Regions from separate parts of the Plantactinospora sp. CA-294935 genome, predicted to be linked through region 2. Evidence: riboswitches for the same ligand, from Rfam matches in the RefSeq annotation. Region 2 holds a riboswitch; the other holds the start of a gene.
The links. Region 2 has a riboswitch for cyclic di-AMP ahead of ACQEVC_RS18550 (coiled-coil domain-containing protein). Riboswitches for the same ligand answer to the same signal wherever they lie in the genome.
Positions count from the first base shown of each region.

Region 1: another riboswitch for cyclic di-AMP. It lies ahead of ACQEVC_RS40055 (C39 family peptidase); the one in region 2 lies ahead of ACQEVC_RS18550 (coiled-coil domain-containing protein).

Region 1 covers NZ_JBNJMU010000001.1:9,226,925-9,232,461, reverse strand. Annotated here, with positions in the region: gene ACQEVC_RS40070 (flavin monoamine oxidase family protein) at 1-230, shown strand, start outside; gene ACQEVC_RS40065 (hypothetical protein) at 470-1,165, opposite strand; gene mdlC (benzoylformate decarboxylase) at 1,715-3,316, opposite strand; cyclic di-AMP (ydaO/yuaA leader) riboswitch at 3,573-3,714, shown strand; gene ACQEVC_RS40055 (C39 family peptidase) at 4,194-5,042, shown strand; gene ACQEVC_RS40050 (DUF2231 domain-containing protein) at 5,194-5,537, opposite strand, start outside.
Region 2 covers NZ_JBNJMU010000001.1:4,141,138-4,146,674, reverse strand. Annotated here, with positions in the region: gene ACQEVC_RS18555 (cation diffusion facilitator family transporter) at 1-761, shown strand, start outside; cyclic di-AMP (ydaO/yuaA leader) riboswitch at 1,011-1,138, shown strand; gene ACQEVC_RS18550 (coiled-coil domain-containing protein) at 1,145-2,248, shown strand; gene ACQEVC_RS18545 (cellulose-binding domain-containing protein) at 2,361-3,602, opposite strand; gene ACQEVC_RS18540 (YnfA family protein) at 3,883-4,215, shown strand; gene ACQEVC_RS18535 (carbohydrate-binding module family 20 domain-containing protein) at 4,479-5,537, shown strand, end outside.

The DNA of each region.
Region 1 (5,537 bases), 5.1 Mb from region 2:
CCGAGCTGGTGACGGCGTACTCGCACGCCTGGGACCGGACCCGCTACCTGGAGGGCGCCTGGACCTCGCCGCCACACGGCACCGCCGGCTACGACCTGCTGCTCCGGCCGACCGGCCGGGTCTACTTCGCCGGTGACTGGTTGAGCCACGAGGTGGCCTGGCAGCACGGCGCGTTCGTCTCGGCCCGCTCGGTGGTCACCGCGCTGCACCAGCGGGTGATGGCGGGCTGACGCCGTCACGCGGTTCAGCAGTTGGTCGAGGTGACTCTCCAGCCGCACCGGTCGTAGCCGCGCAACCGCACGGTCAACCAACACAGGTCAACGAAGCTGCCCCGCGACAGCGGCACGCTCCGCCGTCAGGATCCTGACTCATCTCGGCAATGTGCCAGCCCGTGCCCAGAGACGCCGCTGGCCGGGTCCCCGGTGTGGGGGACCCGGCCAGCGGATACGTTCGTGCCGCTGTTCGGTTGTCAGCTGTTGTTCCAGGCGTTGGCGACCAGGTCAGCGGCCTGGTTCTCCCACTGCGCGTACGCGTCGGGGTACGCCGACACCTGTACCTTCTGCGCCGCGGCAGTCAGCGGCAGGTCATGCCAACCGTCGACCTGCTTCAGTCCCTTCAGGAACGCGATGGTGGAGTATTCCGGATCGGTGATCTGCTCCGGCGTTCCCCAACCCGACGACGGACGCTGCTGGAACAGACCCTGCGAGTCGTGGTCGTTGCGGTCACCCAGGTGGCCCAGGTTCTCCAGCTTCGACTCCTGAAGGCTGGTGCCGACCGCGATCACGGCCGCACGCTCGTCCAGACCGGCCTTCTTCGTGGCCTTCACGATCGCCTTCACGTTGTCGGACTGCTCACCCGACAGCGAGATCCGGGACTGCTCACCCTGCACACCATGCGGCACGAGCTTGTCCCGCGACGGCTTACCGCCCTTACGGTCCTTGTCGCTCTTGCTCTTGTCACTCTTATCCTTGCGGTCCTTGTCGGCCTGCATGACCGACTGCGACACCGGCGAGCCGGCATGCTCGGGAGCGGCCTGCGCGGCCACGGCGGGGCCGGCGACAGCGCCGCCGACGAACGCCAGGCCAGCCACACCCAGAGCGGTCTTACGAACCAGAGAAGTCTGCTCGACGGCCGGGAGCCATCGGCTGAACAGAGTCTTGTTCATGATGGTCTGCCTTCCAATCGGGGATGAACACCCCAGCGGGGGACGCGGGGTGCCATTGGAGAAAATGTGTCCCGAGACGTCGTGGCCTCCAGGGACAACAGGAAAACCCGAATACCTACGCGGGGGGCGGCTGGTACTCAGGCGAACACCATATGTAACGACCGGTGGCCCCGGATCATTCCCCGAGGGCCCGGCACCAGCACAGGCGGCAGGCGGTGTTACTCGGCCGTACACGAGATGTAACGACTGGCGGGCGCTCTGCATTCCACCCCACCGGGTCGATCATGAAATCGGCGGAGGTCTCCGACGGGATGGGCCGCCTCCCCGACGATGACCGGTCGGGCGAGGGTGGTTGCCCGACGGGATGGGCATCTCCTCTTCGGGGTGATATCGGGGAGTCATCATGATGACTCCCCGATATCACGCTCGACCGGAATATACCGTCCAGAATCTGCCCGCCCAGGTCGAGCAGGCGCACCTCGACGTCTCACGGATCCCGGCGATCGTCCGGGTCACCCCTCGGCAGTTGCCCCTCTGGCAGGCGGCGGATCAGAGCAGCGGGGCGACGTCTCGGGTGATGGGTACGGCCAGCACGGTCGGGCTTTCCGTGCCGAGCGCGGACCGGAACGCCGCCCTGAACTCGTCCACCGACTCCACCTGGTGGGCGGTGCAGCCGTAGCCACGGGCGATGCCGGGGATGTCCAGACCGGGAAGTTCCAGTCCGGGTACGCCCGGCGCGTCCTCCAGTTCGGCGAAGGCCTTCAGCACGCCGTACTCCTGGTTGACCGGCACCACGAAGACGACCGGCAGCCGGTGCTGCGCGGCGGTCCAGAGCGCCTGCGGCGAGTACTGGAACGAGCCGTCCCCGATCACCGCCACCACCGGCCGGTGCTGCCGGGTGTCCCGCTGGGCGAGCGCGATGCCGACCGCCGCCGGCAGCCCGAAGCCAAGTCCACCGCTGGCCATCTTGAAGTAGGAGCCCGGCCGGGTGATGGTGAGTTGCCGGTGCAGCACGCTGAGGTTGGAGGGGGATTCGGGGACCACGATCCCGTCCGCCGGCCACTCGGCGGCGAGCGCCCCGAAGAGCGCCTCCGGGCTCAGCGGGGTGCCGGCGGCCCCGTCCGGCGCACCGGCCCGGGGCGGTGGCATCGGCCGGTCGGTCGGCGGCAGCCGCTCGGCCAGCCCGGCGCAGGCCAGCGTGACGTCGCCGACCAGGCTGTCGCCGACCGGTGCCCGGGCCGCCTCGGCCGGGTCGTCGGTGACGTGCAGCAGCCGGGTGCCGTCCGGCAGATAGCCCCGCCGGCCGGGGACGTACGGGTAGTAACGGAACACCGGGGCACCGACCACCAGTACGGTGTCGTGCCCGACCAGTTTCTCGGCCAGCGGCCCGATCGCCGGCGGCAGCAGTCCCTGGAACTGGGGATGGTCCTGGGGGAAGCCGACCCGGTCCGCGAACGGCGGCTGCCAGACCGGTGCCCGGCTCCGCTCGGCCAGGGCGACCGCCTCGGCCCAGCCGCCGCTGCGGTCGACCGCGGATCCGATCACCAGCATGGGGCTCCGGCTCGCCGCCAGGATCTCGGCGAACCGGTCCAGTTCCGCCGGATCGGGCGCGACCCGGGTGCTGATCCGGCGTACCTGCGCGGTTCCGTTGGCTGGCTCGTCCCAGTCGTCCAGCGGCAGGGAGAGGTACACCGGCCCGGCCGGCGGCTGTACGGCGGTGGCGAGCGCCCGCATGAATGCCTCGGGAATGTCCTGCGCGCGCAGCGGCTCGTGACTCCATTTGACGTACGGCTCGGGCAGTTGGGTCGGGCGCACGTTCGTCAGCATCGGCTCGGACAAATTCATCGTCCGGGTCTGCTGGCCGGCGGTAACGATCATGGGTGTCTTGTTGTGCCAGGCGGTGACGAGGCTGCCCATTCCGTTTCCGGTGCCGGGTGCGGTGTGCAGGTTGACGTGCACCGGCCGGCCGGTGACCTGGGCGTAGCCGTCCGCCATCGCGACCGCAGAGGCCTCCTGGAGGGCCAGAACGTAGGCGAAGTCGGCCGGAAAGTTCTTCAGGAATGGCTCCTCGGTGGAGCCGGGGTTGCCGAAGAGGGTGGTGAGACCGAGGGAACGGAGCAGGTCGTAGGTCGCTTCGTGCACCGTTGTCATCGGAAGGAGCCTCCTGGAGTCCTCGTCCCATGCTCGGACCACCGCGCCAAGCCGGTCATTTCCGTCATACCGTACGCGTACATGATCATGCCGGTTTATCTGCGCGGCCGCCCGCCGCCCCAAGCCCGGTCGCCGGTCGTCCCGATCGCGCTCTCAATCACTGTTTTCGCTGTTCAGTGGGGTTGGCAACGGCGGAAGGCGGCCAGTAATGTCGGCGGGTCTGGTCCGGCCCCTTGGTCGCCATCTGGGTGACACCGGAGCAGGCCCGCCGAGTCGTTCTGTAACGAGCCGGGGACCCACAGTTATCTGGGGTGAATCCGCGAGCCGCTGGCCCGTGGTAGGGCGGCCTTCCCGCCCGAATCCGTCAGCTAACCCGGTAGGCGGTGTCGGAAGGAGTAGCTGTTCGTGCCGTACCACCCGGGCCCCGGCCCGTCCCCCCAGTTCCCTCGCTGCGTCGCGGCTCCACTCCCGGTCGCCGCGACCGTCCCGGACCGCCCTGACCCGGACCGGCCGACCCCAGGCCGGCACCTGAACCTGGCCCGATAGCGGTCTGTGACGCGGAAGTCGTCGACGCGCGGGCGCTGCCCGGGTCCGCCGGCCAACTGGTCGCGGTCCCCGGTGGGGCCGCCGGCCGGTCGCGACGGATCGTGGTGGCGCTGATTCCGCCGGTACGCCGATAGCGGCGCGCCCACCGGCTGGCGCACCGTCGGTCCGTCCGTACGTCGGCCGTTCCGCCGAATGCATCGGCGGGCCTCTCCCGGGCGATTTCGTCCGTGCGATTCCGTGCGATTTCACGTCACATTCCGGCAGCGACTGAAACGCCGCGTCATTCCTTGCCCCCGGTGGGGGTGACGCGCATTTCCCCTGGAGGATAACGTTGAAGCACGCAATTAACGGGCGGTTCCGGACCGCCATGTCGGGCCGGCGCAACCGGCTCGCGCTCGCCTCGGCCGCGGTGCTCGCCGCTGCCGCGTCCAGCGGGGTCGTCCTGGCCTCGACCGGCTCGGCGGAGGCCCCGGAGACCTCGACCGTCGCCGTCGCCGAACTCGGCGCCCCGGCGGGGCAGGCCGGAGCGGCCATCGCCACCGCACCGGAGACCACCGCGCCGGAGACGACCGCCCCGGCGACCCCGTCGGAGCCGGCGACCACCGCGCCGACCACCAAGGCGGCGAAGGCGACCCCGGCCAGCACCCCGAGCAAGCCACCGGCGCCGCCGGAGTCGAAGCTGCTGGACTACGAGTTCCAGGCCCAGATCAACGGCTGGTACTGCGGCCCGGCCGCCACCCGGATCGCGCTGACCGTCCGGGACAAGCAGCCGAGCCAGGACGCCGTCGCCGCCGACCTCGGCACCACGATGAGCGGCACCAACTCGGCCGAGGACACCACCCGGGTGCTCAACAAGATCACCGGGACCGACTTCTACCGCACCACCGCCATCCCCGGCGGCGCGGCCACCCCGGCCCAGATGGACCGGCTCCAGGCCGACGTCGTGCACGCCGTCACCAGCGGGTACGCCGTGGTGGTCAACATCGCCGGCTCGGCGACCGACCTCGACGGCGGCTGGCACAGCTACCCCGGCGGGCACTACCTGACCGTGGTCGGCTACCGCGACGACGGCCGTACGGTGAAGATCGCCGACCCGGCCATCCCGGGCGAGGACAGCAACTACTGGATGACCACCATCGACCTGGCGAACTGGGCGGCCACCCGGGGCTACTCGTCCTGACCCGCCCCGCCCGCCGGTAGTACCGACGAGACGCCGGCCCGACGAGACGCCGGCCCGACCCACCCACCCGGACGACCCGTGCCGACCGGGGGTGTGGAGCGGGCCGGCGTCGTCGTGTCGTCGGCCGTGCGTGCCCGTGCTCAGGCGGGAATCACTGGCCCTGCCACACCGCCTGGGCGCCCGTGTCGCCGGTGCGGAACACGTAGTACAGGGTGATCCCGGCCGCCGCCAGGGACAGCACCCCGAGCACCAGGGTCAGCACCGGCGACCCCTTGGCGGCGGCAGCGGCCGGGCCGCCCTCGGCGCTCCCCTCGGTCCCGGCGGTCACCGGTGCGGCGGTGACCCGGGGCTTGACCAGGAAGACCAGCGCCAGGGTCAGCACCCCGAGCGCGATCGTCGCGTACAGGGTGTTGGTGCCGAGGTCCTGGTGCTCCGCCAGCCGCGGCACGTACTCCGGACTGACCCGGTTACGGGACTCCAGCCGGGCGAGGAACC
Region 2 (5,537 bases):
CCGGGCACATGTTCACCGACGTGCTCGGGATCGGGATGGCGCTGGCCGCGATCACGGCGGCCCGGCGGGCGGCCGGCGACCCGCAGCGGACCTTCGGGCTCTACCGCCTGGAGGTGCTGGCCGCGCTGGCCAACGCGGTACTGCTGTTCGGGGTGGCGCTCTACGTGCTGGTCGAGGCGGTACGCCGGTTCGACGACCCGCCCCGGGTCGCGGCCGGCCCGATGCTGCTGGTGGCCACGCTCGGCCTGCTAGCCAACGCGGCCGCGTTCGGCCTGCTCCGGGCCGGGGCGCGGGAGAGCATCAACCTGCGCGGCGCCTACCTCGAAGTGCTCGGGGACCTGCTCAACTCGGCGGGCGTGATCCTCGCCGCCGTGGTGATCATCCTGACCGGCTGGCGCTGGGCCGATCCGATCGTGGCCCTGGCGGTCGGGCTGTTCATCCTGCCCCGCACCTGGCGGCTCGGCCGGACCGCCGTACGCATCCTGGTGCAGGCCGCGCCCGAGCACCTCGACGTGGCCGCCGTACGCGCCCGGCTGGCCGGCGTACCCGGGGTCTGCGACGTACACGACCTGCACGTCTGGACCCTCACCTCCGGCATGGAGGTGGCCTCGGCGCACCTGAGGCTGGACAGCGATGCGGAAGTCGGTACCGTACTCGCCGCGGCCCGGTCGGCGCTGCGCGAGGACTTCCACATCTCGCACGCCACCCTCCAGGTCGAGCCGAACACCGCCCCCGGAGGCTGCGGGCCCACCGAGTGGTGACCGTTCGCGACGCTGCGTCACGGCGGAGTCAGCCGGAAACTGTCGGAATTCCGCCTCAGGAGACGTCGAGGCTCACCGATAGTTAGCGGCATCTTAAGTTTCGATCCGGCGCTTGAGGTTTTTGTCCGGATACATCCTTGCGAAGTAGGAGAATCGCGAATCTAACTCCGGCAACGCCACGTATCCCCGGGCGGCAACTGCCGGTAGGCTCGGCTCCGGTTTCCGCCGGGCGGCGCCCTCCGGCGCCTGCGGAGACCGTCGCCTAATCGCACGCGCGAGCCGGGGAACCACGTACCAGGGGTGCATCCGCTCCAGCGGTAGGGATCTTCCGTCCCGAACCCGTCAGCTAACCCGGTCGGCGGCTGACGGAAGGACATTGTCATATGCCGTTCCTGGCACCCACCCGACAGGCTCCGGCGTCCGCGCAGAGAGCCACGAGACCGCCCCGGAAGGCCGCGACGACCGTGGCCGTCGCCCTGGGCATGGTCCTCGCGGCACTCGGCGGCGCACCCGCCGCCGCGGCACCGGAGTACGCGACCCCCGGGACGCTGGCCGCGGCACCCGGCGGGGACGACATCGACGGAGGCACCGACAGCCTGCGCGAGCAGCTTCAGGCCGCCAGCAAGGGCTACCTGACCGCCAAGAACAGGTTGGCCAACTCCGTCAAGCGGCAGACGGATCTGAACCAGCAGCTCGCCGCGCTGCGCACCGAGGTGGCGAGCCGGAGCGAACGGGTCGCCGAGATGGCCGACATGGCGTACCGGACCGGCCGGCTCGGGCAGGTCTCCGCCCTGCTCAACAGCGGTTCTCCGACCAGCCTGGTGGACCGGGCAGCCGCACTCGACACCATCTCGGCGAACGAGAGCCGGGAGCTGCGCGGGCTGCGGGAGAGCCTGGACAAGGAGACCCAGGCCAAGGCGGCGCTCGACAAGGAGATCGGCGAGCAGCGCAAGCAGGTCGAGGTGATGGAGACCCGCAAGAAGCAGGCCGAACGGGCGCTGGCGGCGGCGAACAACAGCGGCGGCGCCGGCTCGGGGATCAGCGGCAGCGGCGGCGGGTCGGCGCGACCGGCACCCCGCAACGCCGACGGTTCCTTCCCGGACGAGTCGTGCAGTCTCGACGACCCGACCACCAGCGGCTGCATCACCGCGCGCACCCTGCACGCGCTGAAGCAGGCCCAGGCGGCCGGCTTCACCCGGTTCGTCTCCTGCTTCCGCAGTGGCGGCAGCGGCGAGCATCCGAAGGGGCAGGCCTGCGACTTCGCCGCCCAGAAGAACGGGTTCGGCGGGGTGGCGACCGGCGGCGACCGGACGTACGGCAACAACCTGGCGGCGTACTTCGTGCGAAACGCCGATCGACTTGGCGTGCTGTACGTGATCTGGTTCAAGCAGATCTGGCTGCCGAGCGGTGGTTGGAAGACGTACAACGGGGGCAACGGTGACCCGTCCAGCGACCACACCAACCACGTGCACCTGTCGATGAACTGATCGACGGCACCTGAGGCACCGATCGCGAACCGCCGGCACCGCCCGCCACCCCTGGGCAGTGCCGGCGGTTCTCGTTCCGCACCCGGCCGTAACCCCGGACCGGGTGCGCCGGTCAGCAGCCGATCCGGGTCGAGCCCAGCGCCACGTCGTCGAACCAGAGCGTGTTCGCGCCCTCGCCGTAGCTCTCCCAGCCCAGCCGCAGGTCGGTGAGGCTCGGCCGCCAGTTGGCCCGGTTGTACCACTGTCCGTCGACGTCGTGCGTGGGCGTACCGTCGGCGGTCAGCCCGGTCACCGCGGTGCCGTTGACCCAGGTGGAGAGCCGGCCCTGCGCGCCGTCCACCATGAACTCCAGGCAGGTCCACTGGTTGACCGGCAGCGGCGCGCTGAGCGCGACACCGTTCGGGCTCTGCTCCGGCAGGGTGGCGTCGTCGGAGGCCCGGTTCCACTGCAGGGCGGCGTTCTGCCCGCCCATCCGCAGGTCACGGTTGCCGTCGTTGGCGTCCCGCATGGCCAGGAAGGTCACGTGCGAGGTCGGCAGCGCGGTGGTGTGCCGGACCCAGAGCCGGGCGTAGCGCACCGCTCCGACGCCGCCGAGATCCCGGGTGGAGCCGACGAAGACGTGGTTGCAGTAGCCGACGGCGCCGTTGATCCGCACCGACCGGGTGCCCTGGTGCGCGACCGAGGTGTCGATGCTGGCGGTGCCGCTGCCCGAGCAGTCCGGGTAGCTGACGCTCCAGTCGCCGGAGGGTGCCGTGCCGGTCTGGTTCTCGAAGCCGTCGCAGAGCACCGCCGAACCGCAGCCGCTCGGCGGCGGAGTGGTCGGCGGGACCGTCGGCGGCGGGGTGACCGTCGGCGGGGCACTGGTCGGCGGAGTCGTCGGCGGCCTGGTCGTCGGCGGCGCGGTGCTGGGCGGAGTGGTCGGCTCGGCACCGTTGCACGGCTCGCCGTTGAGGGTGAACCCGGTCGGCGCAGACGAGCTGGCGGCGTAGCTGCCCTGCACCCCGAACTCGGTGGAGCCGCCGGCCGGCAGCGACCCGTTCCAGGCCACGTTCCGGGCGGTCACGGTCGCGCCGGACTGGCTGACCTGGGCGTTCCAACTGCTGGTGATTTGCTGGTCGCCACCGTAGGTCCAGGTCACGGTCCAGCCGTTCACCGGGCTGCCCCCGGCGGTCACCCGGACGGCGGCGGTGAAGCCACCGGTCCACTGGTTGGCGGTGTAGTCGACCAGGCAGCCGGCGGCGGCCTGCGCGGTCGGCGTCAACCCGGTGCCGAGCACGGCGACACTGCTCGCGGCGATCGCGGTCACCGCGGCCAGGGCCAGGGAGACGCGACGGTACGGTGCGGAGATCCGCATGGGAGTTCCTCTCGGACGACTGCCGGCCCCGTCGCCGCCCCTGGCGCGTGCCGGCAGTGCTGTTACGACGACGAGTGGCCGACGCGCGCGGCGCGTACCGCCCTCGTTGGACTCCCGTGACCAGCTCCCATGATCATCGATCCGCCACGACACCCCGGCCAGCCCGTACCGGTCGCGTGACGGCGCCGACCAAGCTTAGAGACAACCATCGATGCAAGCAACCGGCCGGACCCGCGCTCCTGCCGTCGGCCCGGCCGCCCCGGCCAGCGACAATGACGGGGTGACGATCGCGCGCTCGCTGCTGCTGTTCCTGCTCGCCGCCGTCGCCGAGATCGGCGGGGCCTGGCTGGTCTGGCAGGGCGTACGCGAGAACCGGGGCCTGCTCTTCGTCGCCGCCGGCATGCTGGCACTGGCCGGGTACGGCTTCGTGGCGGCGTTCCAGCCCGATCCGCACTTCGGTCGGGTGCTCGCCGCGTACGGGGGCGTCTTCGTGGCCGGCTCGCTCGGCTGGGCCGTACTGGTGGACCGGTTCCGCCCGGACCGCTACGACCTGGCCGGCGCCGCCATCTGCCTCGTCGGGGTAGCCGTCATCATGTACGCCCCCCGCCCCTGACCCACCCTCGGGTGTTCATGAATGAAACTTTTGCAAGCGTTGGGCGGCCAGCCACCCCGCCGGGACCTGCGGCGATAGCCACACATCCCTTCCCGGCACGGTGATCTCTGCAAATCGGAGTGGGTCCATTCTGGCCAAACCAGCCCAGACATCCACCTCCGCCCATGCTTTACGGCCTCGGAACCCGGTGATAGCTTCCCGGCAACATTTGCAAGAACTTGCAGGCCGGCCGTCTCCGCTCTCCTTGACTATGGGAGGTTCCGATGCGTACCCGACGAGGTTCGACCGCCGCCCGAAGAACCGCAACCGCCGCCCTGACCGGGGTGCTCGCCGCCGCGCTGGCGGTGACCGTCGCCGACCGGCGGACCGAGCGGGCGACCGCCAGCCCGGCCAGCCCGGGCGCCAAGGACGTGATCGTGCACCTGTTCCAGTGGCCCTGGGCCTCGATCGCCAACGAGTGCAGCACGGTGCTCGGTCCGAAGGGCTTCGGCGGGGTGCAGGTGTCGCCGCCGCAGGAGCACGTCGTACTCCCCGGCCGGGGTTACCCGTGGTGGCAGGACTACCAGCCGGTCAGCTACCAGTTGAGTACCCGGCGCGGTGACCGGGCCGCCTTCGCCGGCATGGTGCGGACCTGCCACGACGCCGGAGTGAAGATCTATGTGGATGCGATCGTCAACCACATGGCCGGCGGCGCCTCGACCGGGACGGGCAGCGGCGGCTCGACCTACAGCCAGTACGGCTATCCGGCGGTGCCGTACGGCAGCGGCGACTTCCACCACTGCGGGCGCAACGGCAACGACGACATCGTCAACTGGGCCGACCGCTGGGAGATCCAGAACTGCGAGCTGGTCGACCTCGCCGACCTGCGCACCGAGTCGTCCTATGTGCGCGGCAGGCTCACCGGGTACCTGAACGACCTGGTCTCGCTCGGCGTCGACGGCTTCCGGGTGGACGCGGCCAAGCACCTGCCCGCCGCCGACCTGGCCGCGATCGTCGAGCCCGTCACCGGCGACCCGTACGTCTTCAGCGAGGTGATCGAGGGCGGCTCCGGCGAACCCACCCCGGAGGAGTACGCCGGGATCGGTGACGTCACCGAGTTCCGCTACGGGGACGTGGTCGGCAACGCGTTCCGGGACGGCAACCTGGCGAACCTGAACAACCTCGCCTCCTCGATGCGGCTCGGCTCCGGCGACGCGGTGGCGTTCGTCGACAACCACGACACCCAGCGCAACGGTCGAGCCCGGCTGACCTACCGGGACGGCTCGGCGTACGCGCTGGCCGAGGCGTTCATGATCGCCTGGCCGTACGGCGTCCCGCAGGTG